DNA from 3 places in the Pseudoalteromonas sp. RWi3 genome. Region 1 is predicted to be linked to each of the others. Evidence: predicted binding sites of a transcription regulator. Region 1 holds the regulator's gene; each other region holds the start of a gene.
What was found. The regulator LexA, encoded in region 1, represses DNA repair genes until DNA is damaged. The targets are predictions, from matches to a motif close to TACTGTATNNNNATACAGTA.
Positions count from the first base shown of each region.

Region 1 (3,219 bases):
GGACTTGGCCTCTACTACGACTGGCATAAAACCGTGGTCCTTGCCACATAGTTCAGCGCATTGACCTCGGTAAATACCCTCTTCATTAATTCGGGTCCATGTCTCATTGATGAAGCCTGGATTGGCATCCTTCTTAACAGCAAAGTCAGGCACCCACCATGAATGAATAACGTCATCTGAGGTCATTAAAAAACGAATTTTTTTGTTAATTGGTAGCACTAAAGGTTTGTCAACCTCGAGTAGATAGGTATCCGTTTTTTCAGCTTGATTTGCAATTTGGTCACTTGGTGTTGAAAGAATAGAATAAAAATCAACATCTTCTCCCATGTATTCATAATGCCACTTCCACTGCGACCCCGTCACTTTTATAGTGATGTCAGCTTTACTGGCATCCTCCATCGCTATTAAAGTTTTAGTGGCTGGTACTGCCATGGCTATAAGAATGACAAAGGGAATTGCCGTCCAAAGTATCTCGACTTTTGTACTTTCATGAAATTGGGCAGGTACCGCCCCTTTCGATTTACGATGATGTATTAATGCCCAAAACATAACGGCAAATACAATCACCCCAATCACACAACATATTATAAAAATTGTCATGTGCAGTTGATAAACGTTATTACTTATATCGGTTACACCTTCGCGCATATTAAATTGGCTGTTTGCCAATAATTGCTGCGGAAGCATTAGTAATATAAGCCACAAGGTAGAGCTCAATTTACCCATGTGACAGCTCCTTTTGATGCTATTGCAAGACGCAAAGCGAAGAGGCGGCACTGCTTTATTCGCGCCAATTCGTTATTTTTTATTGTTACTGGTTATATTTTTGCCTTCAGACGCTACAACGCAAAAGATCACTAATTAACACAGCGTATTAACCAATTAGTTAAAAAATAAACAATTAGCAAGTTTTTAAGTAAATAAAATTCTATTTTGGTGCAAAAATAACAATGTTAAATCAGGGCGTTATTTTGTTTTTGGGAAATAGTGTAAGGGCTTAAAACTAGCGGATAACAAGGTATGATAAGGGTTAAGACGCTACATAGAAGTGTGAGATACAGTAGCTAAAGTTGAAAAAATATAAAAGCACCAAATTTCACTCATTTGGTGCATTGAGCATAAGCTGAATAAGCCAGTAACTATCTAAACAAGCTTAATGTTTATCATTGGCTTGTGCAGTAAACCCGCACTTACATCCAATCAGCGTTACGGATTACGCCGACCGCTAACCCTTCAATATTAAATGATTCATGCTCAAGATCGACCTCAATTGCACTGAACTCATCATTTTCAGCATGTAAGAGAACTTTCTTCCCTGCTTTTTCAATGCGTTTAACTGTCACGTCTTCGTCAACACGCGCAACAACTACTTGGCCGTTTTCAGCAACTTGTGTTCGATGAACTGCTAGTAAATCACCATCCATAATACCAATGTCTTTCATACTCATACCTTGAACACGCAGTAAAAAATCAGCGGCTGGCTTGAACATTAAAGGGTCAATCTGACAATGGCTTTCAACATGTTGTTGTGCAAGTATTGGTTCACCAGCTGCAACTCGGCCAATCAATGGCAAACCTAACTGTTCTGGCTCATCCTCTTCTACCAGCTGAATGCCACGACTGGCACCGGGCTTCATTTTAATTACACCCTTTTTAGCAAGTGCTTTTAAGTGTTCTTCAGCTGCATTGGCACTTTTAAAACCCAAGGTCTGGGCTATTTCGGCGCGCGTAGGTGGCATCCCAGTATCTTTGATAAATACTTTAATGAGTTCGAGAATTTGAGCTTGGCGATTCGTTAATGGGCGCATACAACTGGTTTTCCATACAGTACATTTAACTGTGAGTATATACAGTTATTTAAAAATCGCAAATTTTAAATTAGTTACCTTTAGCCCTTCTTGTTTACCACCTAGTACTTAATAATAAAGTGGCACTATTTAAACCATCATCAGATTTAAAAGATGCGCCTAAACCAAACTTTAACGCTATATGCTCATTAAACCAGTACTGTGTTTGCAACTCATAGTTATCAGTATTATTGCCATGATCACGAACATTAGCGACCAAAGCAACTGACCATTCTTGATTTATATAATACGCTACCCGCCCTTGAACATACCGATAGCGCCCAACTAACTGCTTAGCTTGTAGATCCCAGCCTCTATTATTGGTTAAGCTGGTCCAACGCACATACGGCGCATAACTCCATTCAACCGACGTTACATTGTCTTTTAAATAATAGTCTCTCCCTTGAAAATAGTTGTAAAAAGCAGTTAAGCCTATTTGTAGTTGATCATTTACCTGGTTTCCAATTGAGGCCGTCACTAAAGAGCTGTCTGATTGCCTATGGCCGCCATCATCATCAACATGCCGCAAGCCAGCCGCTAAAATTAAGCCATGTTGCCAATAATAAGTCGCATCACTGGTAATATAATAAAGGTTGTCATTCGCAAAGCCACCTAACGCAATATTGTTCACTCGGTGCAAGTGACTTTTCAACTCTTGAGGACCCGATAAGACATTTAAGTCATCACTAAAATAACGGTATCTCGCACCTAAAAATGCTTTATCCAAACCACTTAAATCAGTAAACCCGAGATCAACCTGATGATTGATATCTGCATAGCTGGATAACGATAAAAAGCCAATTAACAGCATTATTCCTTTTTTCATCATGCGTTCCTAAAATGTAACATTAGGTATATTTTAGCTATTTAGATGATCTTAACTGTAGGAAAGTGTACAAAAGTGTAGACTGGCTTTAAATTTATAATTGAGGACATTCCATGACTATTTGGTATCACCCAATCACTCTAGCGCAGTGTAAACAACTTGATGAAGGCATTAATGGCCAAGGCACATTAATGAAAACCATGGGTATAGAAATCACTGAGATTGGCGACGACTATTTAGTGGCAACTATGCCTGCAATACCTGCACACCACAATCCTATTGGAATGGTTCATGGAGGAGCAAACGTTGTACTTGCAGAAACAGTTGCCAGCTATGCAGCCAATTTTGTTATTGATTTCACAAAATTTTACTGTGTAGGCCAAGAAATTAATGCAAACCACTTAAAAGCATCGCGAAATGGCATACTTACAGCTGTTGCAAAGCCTATACACATAGGTAAACGGACATCGGTATGGGAAATTAAAATAACAAACAGTCGAGGCGAGCTGTGCTGCGTATCAAGAATGACCGCAGCAGTGGTTGAGC
Region 1 is NZ_JBHNYL010000007.1:40,738-43,956, reverse strand. Features, by position in the region: gene coxB (cytochrome c oxidase subunit II) at 1-726, opposite strand, end outside; gene lexA (transcriptional repressor LexA) at 1,191-1,808, opposite strand; gene ACFI4Z_RS10930 (hypothetical protein) at 1,903-2,673, opposite strand; gene ACFI4Z_RS10925 (PaaI family thioesterase) at 2,787-3,219, shown strand, end outside.

Region 2 (3,219 bases), on a different contig from region 1:
GCTTCCCATTTCGCCGTTAAATCTGGGCTTGCTAAACCTTCAGGTAATACACCTATAAGGGCTTTTCCTGTTTCAGTGGCTAAAATGGTTTTACCTTGGCGTTGTAAAAATCGACGCCTGAATAATAACTCTAAAATGCCTGCACGCGTTGCTTCTGTACCTAAGCCATCAGTGTCTTTAAGAATTCTTTTGATATCTGGGTTTTTCACATAACGACTTATTCCCGTCATGGCACTTAACAAGGTTGCATCCGTAAAATGTGCAGGCGGGGTCGTCATTTTATCAACCACTTCGCCATGGCTACAGTTAAGCATTTGCCCTTTAACTAACGGCGGTAAAGTTTGCTGATCTTTTAACTCTGATTTACCCATTAGTATTTTAAAACCTAAGCTGATCTCTTGTTTTGCATTCGTTTTAAATAAACCACCAGCAATAGTTACTTCAACCTTTGTTTCATTAAATATATAATCAGGGTAGAACTGAATGAGGTAATGTCTACATACTAATCTATACACTTTTGCTTCGTCTGAGCTTAAGCTTGACGACTTTAATTGTTTAGCGGTAGGTACAATGGCGTGATGCGCAGCTACCTTTGCATCATTAAAACATTTACTGCGCTTAGTGGTATCGGCCTGATTACAATCCGCTTCATTTTGCCCACCATTAATAACAATCGCTTTTACAATGCTTGCTGCATCCCGATGGTGATCTTTTGGCAGATAACGATTATCTGATCGAGGATAGGTGATGAGCTTATGGCGTTCATATAAAGTTTGGCAGATATCTAACACTTTTTGTGCTGGCATCGTGAACGCTTTCGCTGCATCTATTTGCAAGGCTGATAAATTATACGGTAAAGGTGCTTGTTGTTTTTTCTGCTTTTGCTCAAGTGCCGTCACCTCGCCCTCTTGCCCTGCTATTCTTGATACGACATTTTCTGCAAGGCCTCGATGTAGTACTTGCCCTTCTTCATCTTGATAGGGCTCACACGCTTTGCTTGGTTGCCACTTAGCGGTGAAACTTTGTTGCTCCCCCGTATTTAAATGAGCAAAGACTTCGAAAAATGGCTTTGCTACAAAATTAGCAATTTCATTATCACGATTTACTACTAACCCTAAAATAGGTGTTTGTACACGCCCAACAGAAAGCACATTACCAAACCCCGCTTTTTGCCCTGCTAAGGTATATGCACGGGTTAAGTTCATACCAAACAACCAATCGGCACGGGAGCGCGCCAGTGCAGAGACACTTAATGGAATAAAATCACGATTGCTGCGCATACTTGTCAACGCTTTCTTTACCGCACTAATATTTAAATCGCTGATTAATAAACGTTGAATTTGTTGTTTTTTGGCTTGGCTAAGTTTGACTTGCTCAATCACCTCATCGACAAGTAATTGGCCTTCACGATCGGGATCACCAGCATGAATTAGTTGCTCAGCTTGTTTGATTAGCTTTTTAAGTACCGTAAGCTGTTTGCGGGTTTTTGGTTTTGCTTTTAGTTGCCATTGCTCAGGGACAATAGGTAAATCATCAAAGCGCCACTTTTTATACTGGTCGTTATAATCGTCAGGCTCAGCTTGTTCGAGCAAATGACCAATGCACCACGAAACGCAATCGCCATTAGCGACCTCAATGTAACCATCATGCTTTTTATGGGGTTTGGGAAGTGCATCAGCGATAGCACGACCCAATGAAGGTTTTTCTGCGATATACAGTTTCACAACAAGCTCCAGCACTGTTTATATAAACAGTACTTTAGCACAATGTATTATCGATTACATAAATTTAAGCGCAACAAAAACTTTCAAACTTACAATTTATAAAAAAGCAGCATTACATTTACCTGCTGGCCTTAGCTATGTAATTCGGCTCAATACATTATCTTACTTCAATAGGATCTGACTCTTTTGCCTTGCCTTGCATAATTGAAATTTCAACACGTCTGTTTCTGCGTCTGTCGGTATCGGTTTCATTAGGAACCAACGGGCGAGTTTCAGCATGACCAACAACGACCATCCTGCTCTTATCAAACCCTGGTGCTTTTTGCATTTCTGTTGCAACTGCTACAGCACGCTTAGACGACAAATCCCAGTTATTTGTATAAAGCTCATTTGACACCTGGAAGTCATCTGTATGGCCTGACACCGTAATTTCACCCGGTACGTCTTTTAATAAAGTCGCTATATCTTGAATAATTGGTTTAAAACGAGGCTGTAAAAACGCACTGCCGGAAGGGAATGAACCATTCTCTCGAATACGAATAATTATTTGTTGCCCCAATGACTCTAGCTCTACAGCGCCATCCATAATTTGTTGCTCTAATTGCTGCGCAATTTTCTTAACGAGTTCGTTAACTTGTTCTTGATCTGCAGACGATGTAGATTGCTCAGAAGCTTGTTGCTGCGCGGTGCTTTGCGATTCACCACCACGTTTATTACCACGCTGTTCCTGACGCCCCCCAGCCGAGCTTTCATCACCCGCTTGAAACTCGAGCATTTGTTGTGTCATTTCAACTGTTTGCTGTTGAATAGTTTCAATAGGCGTGGGTTCAGGTTTACCTGGGGTAAATTCCATCGCTATTACAGAGGTTCCTTTTGGTATATCTTTTACCTCAATTTTATTTTGCACACCAAAAGCAAATTTCATTGAGCCCGCAATCTGTTTAAATTTAAGCACATCCATTTCAGAAAATGCGAGCAAGAGTACAAAAAAGCACATTAACAATGACATTAAATCAGCGAAGGTCCCCATCCAAGCTGGCAATCCTGGGGGAGGACATTTGCACTCTTCATCAGACATGCTTACTCCTCAGTGTCCACATTACGCTTAGATTCAGCGAGGTAATTCTTTAAAATCCCTTCAATAACTTTTGGATTTTGACCGTCTTGGATACCTAAAACAGCATCCAAAATTAAACGTTGGTTCATTGCCTCTTCTTCTTTACGAAGCTCTAATTTAACCTGAATAGGGATCGCAATAACGTTTGCTAAAAAGGCACCATACAAGGTGGTTAATAACGCAACCGCCATTGCCGGACCGATTGCTTTTGGGTCATCCATGTTTGATAACATTGCAACCAAACCAATCAATGTACCTATCATGCCCATAGCAGGTGCGATATCAGCAAGCGCTTTAAATAGCCCTGCCCCTGACTCATGACGTGTAGAAGTAAGCGAGATGTCTTTTTGCAGCGTTGCGCGAACAACATCGGCATCA
Region 2 is NZ_JBHNYL010000021.1:2,827-6,045, forward strand. Features, by position in the region: gene ACFI4Z_RS17560 (DNA topoisomerase III) at 1-1,724, opposite strand, end outside; gene ACFI4Z_RS17565 (flagellar motor protein MotB) at 1,882-2,802, opposite strand; gene pomA (flagellar motor protein PomA) at 2,805-3,219, opposite strand, start outside.
Region 2: ACFI4Z_RS17560 (DNA topoisomerase III) is a predicted target of LexA. The motif match lies at 1,737-1,756, and genes of this name have one in related genera.

Region 3 (3,219 bases), on a different contig from region 1:
GCTATTCCACAAAAGCGTGGTGCAGTGGCAACCATGGTATCTGTGATACCGGTGAGAGACACTATAAATTTTGGAATCCGCATTTGTGGATTTATCAGTGTTGACCAAGTCTCGATAACCCTGCCATGTTGTACTTTAACTATGCCGATTTCAGTAATTCGATTGCCGCCTTTTAGGCTGCCAGTTGTTTCAATATCGACTACGCTGTAAATGCGATTGGGATCATTCACCCAATTAACCGCTGCAATGTGTACATCGAATCCTGAGCTTTTAAGGTTATCGATGGTGGTTAGCTGGTTACGCCTGAGTTTATCACCGGGTGCTTTTACTTCTTCAAAATAAATAGTGCCGTCTTTTAAAATCATTAAATCTGGGTAGCCATCTTTAAGTTCTAAAAAACGTTGGGCCATGTTTTTTAAGTGGCTTTTAAGTGCTGTAATAGAGCTATTTAAAATCAATACTTCTAATGGTTTTAACAGCTCACTGTGCCAACGAAATAAGCCATTTGGTTGATCAAAATAGCGTGCTGCGTTTTTGCATACATGCTTTAATAAATCTTCAGGTGTTTGCCACTGTTCAAATAAAACATCAATCTGTTGCTGTTGTGTGTGATAAAAACTGTTAGTGCGTAATACGTGTGGGAACAAATCAAATTCGTTACACGGTGGGTGAGGAGTCTCAACGTAAAGTTCATGCCAAAACACCAGACCAAATAAACTTTGCCAAAGCGTGTTCTCGGTATTAAATGCTCGCAGACCTTGGTTTTCATAATACTGTGCTACTCCTTGTTCTACATCGCCGCGATAAATTTCATCTACTTCAATAACACACTGTGTATCCGCAAGCATTGCACTTAAACGAGAACGAGTTTGTTTATTAAATTTGCGCATTAAGAAATCATCGGCAAAATAGAGTAGATCATCTGTCAGTGGATCTTCAATAATGGCTTCAAGCTCGGCTTTAACCCAGTCTTTATTGCCTTGGCGATATTGCTCGCGTATTTGTATTTCAATCGCTTCAGGGCTGTTTTCACAGGCATTTAAAATACTAAAGCTCAGCGGTGGATCTACTTTTTTAAGTTGCTGATAAAGCCTCAGTAAAAGCTTGTTTTTAAGGTTTATTGCCAGTGTGCCTTGTGCGTGTTGCGCAATAACTTCGTGAGCTAAACCTTGGTATTGCTGGTCAGTTGTTATATTTTTAAATGCCAAGCGAGCTCGGTTTAACGCATAGTTCGACTTTGCCTCAGCTAAAGTATCAAAGCGTGCCAAGCTTTGAGTGTGGCTTTGGCGCGTAGCTCTAACGCCTAAATCACGCAGTACAAAACTGTTTTGATGATTTATATCTCCTTCGCTTAAACGGCCAATGTATAAAAACTCAAAATACTCATACACATCACTGCGATTATTTAAAATAAATTGACTGTAAATAGGTGTTAAATATTCTCGATTTTCTTTAAATATATTTATGGCTTGAGTAACAAGTGCTGTTTTTGAAGCGCTTTTTTTTATCGCAAGATCAGTATCAAAAGAAGCTAATAGTTCAATTAATGCAGGTTTGGTCAAGTGATGTAAAAGAGCGTCGTAGTCGTTATCTGTTGGGTGTGCAATTAGCCCCGTTTGGATTAACTGTTTAATTGCCAGTGGTGCGTTATCTATTTCGGCGTAATTAAGGCTACTGATCGCAACAAAGCGAGGCTTGCGAGAATAAATACGCGCGAGCATGCATTGAGCCTGCTCGCCAAGTGTATTTACCTTATTGATAAAATCAGTATGTGTTTGCTCTAATAATTGCCCACATTGCTCATTTATGAAGTCAATGAGTTCTTTAAAATGAGCTAAATAGTATTTTGCGGGTAGTTCTTTTTTCATTAGTCGGTCACACAATGTAACTGTATATAAAAACAGTATCCTGTATTTTTTTTGAGTAATCAACCTCAATGAATTGTTTATACAGCATTAGCCATAATTTATTTTGTCTTAATGTGCGTTTAGTATTCCTGTGATATTGGCTTTTATTTAGAAGGCTATTAATTGGTGTGATGACAATACAAGTCACTTTCTTACAGTTCGTTTTGTGACACTTTTTAGGTTAGATAAGAATGAGCCGCTTTTATGCTTATCATTATTTAATTATCCACCCTAAATACGTTTAAATCACCTTCAATCCCAGTAAATATCTATTCTTAGGCCATCTGAGTTTATAATTGGCAGGGCTGAATTAATAAACTAAACTTGTATAATGGCTTTTTTAAGAGCACATTTTGTGAAGTATTTTATTATTATTGTGTTGTTCTGCTTGATGTTTAGTAGTGTAAGTTATTCCTCTCAGAGCAATTGCCATCTTATAGTTCGCTTTGAAAATTACGCTGTACAGTCGTATCAAGATGAAGATTTAACATGGCATGGTCAGGATGTTGATTTTGCGAAAGCATTACTTGATGAAGCAGGTTGTACGTATCAGTTTGTCAGTGTTCCTTGGGGACGTTCATTAAAAATGCTCGAAACTGGCGAGGTTGATCTAATGCTTAGTGTGTCGAAAACGACACAGCGAATGCGCTTTGCTTATTTTATTGGGCCTCAAAGGCAAGAAAATATTGTATTTGCAATGGATACCGAGCGTATCTACTCTCTAGACTCTATAAGCAGCCTTTTTCAGCTTGATGCACCGATAGCCATTCAACGTGGTGCATACTATGGTAGTACATTTGAACAGCGTTTCATGGAAGAGCGAGATACCGATGAGCGATTTATTTACGTGCCAGACAACCAATTAAAGCTCGATTTGTTACGTAACGGGCGTATTTCTGGATTCTTTGAAGAAAAATATAACATCATTTATCAAGTGCAAAACAACCCTGACTTTATGAAGGTTGCCATTAGTCCACTAGTCATTAATTCTGAAGATGTTTATTTTGCGTTTAGCAAAGCGTCGGTGTCAAAATCGCAGCTAAAAATATTTGAAAAAGCCTTTTCATCAATCAAAAAATCAGGAAAGTTGACCGCTATTTTAAAAAAATACGACTTAGAATAAACATATACTTATTTTTCTGAGTCTTAAGGGGTGGCTATACGCTTTTATTTGGATTTTCCCCCCACACAAGAGCATCAAACGATCCTACTAAGTTTCCCGCGTTTTCTTCTTGAGTCAGCCTTAAATGTGCCTCTGGTGAGTGTAATAGCCATAGTCCCTTTTACTGTCTATGATTTTTTTAAAAGCGGT
Region 3 is NZ_JBHNYL010000003.1:314,152-317,370, forward strand. Features, by position in the region: gene ACFI4Z_RS07240 (exonuclease domain-containing protein) at 1-1,868, opposite strand, end outside; gene ACFI4Z_RS07245 (substrate-binding periplasmic protein) at 2,263-3,030, shown strand.
Region 3: ACFI4Z_RS07240 (exonuclease domain-containing protein) is a predicted target of LexA. The motif match lies at 1,887-1,906, and genes of this name have one in related genera.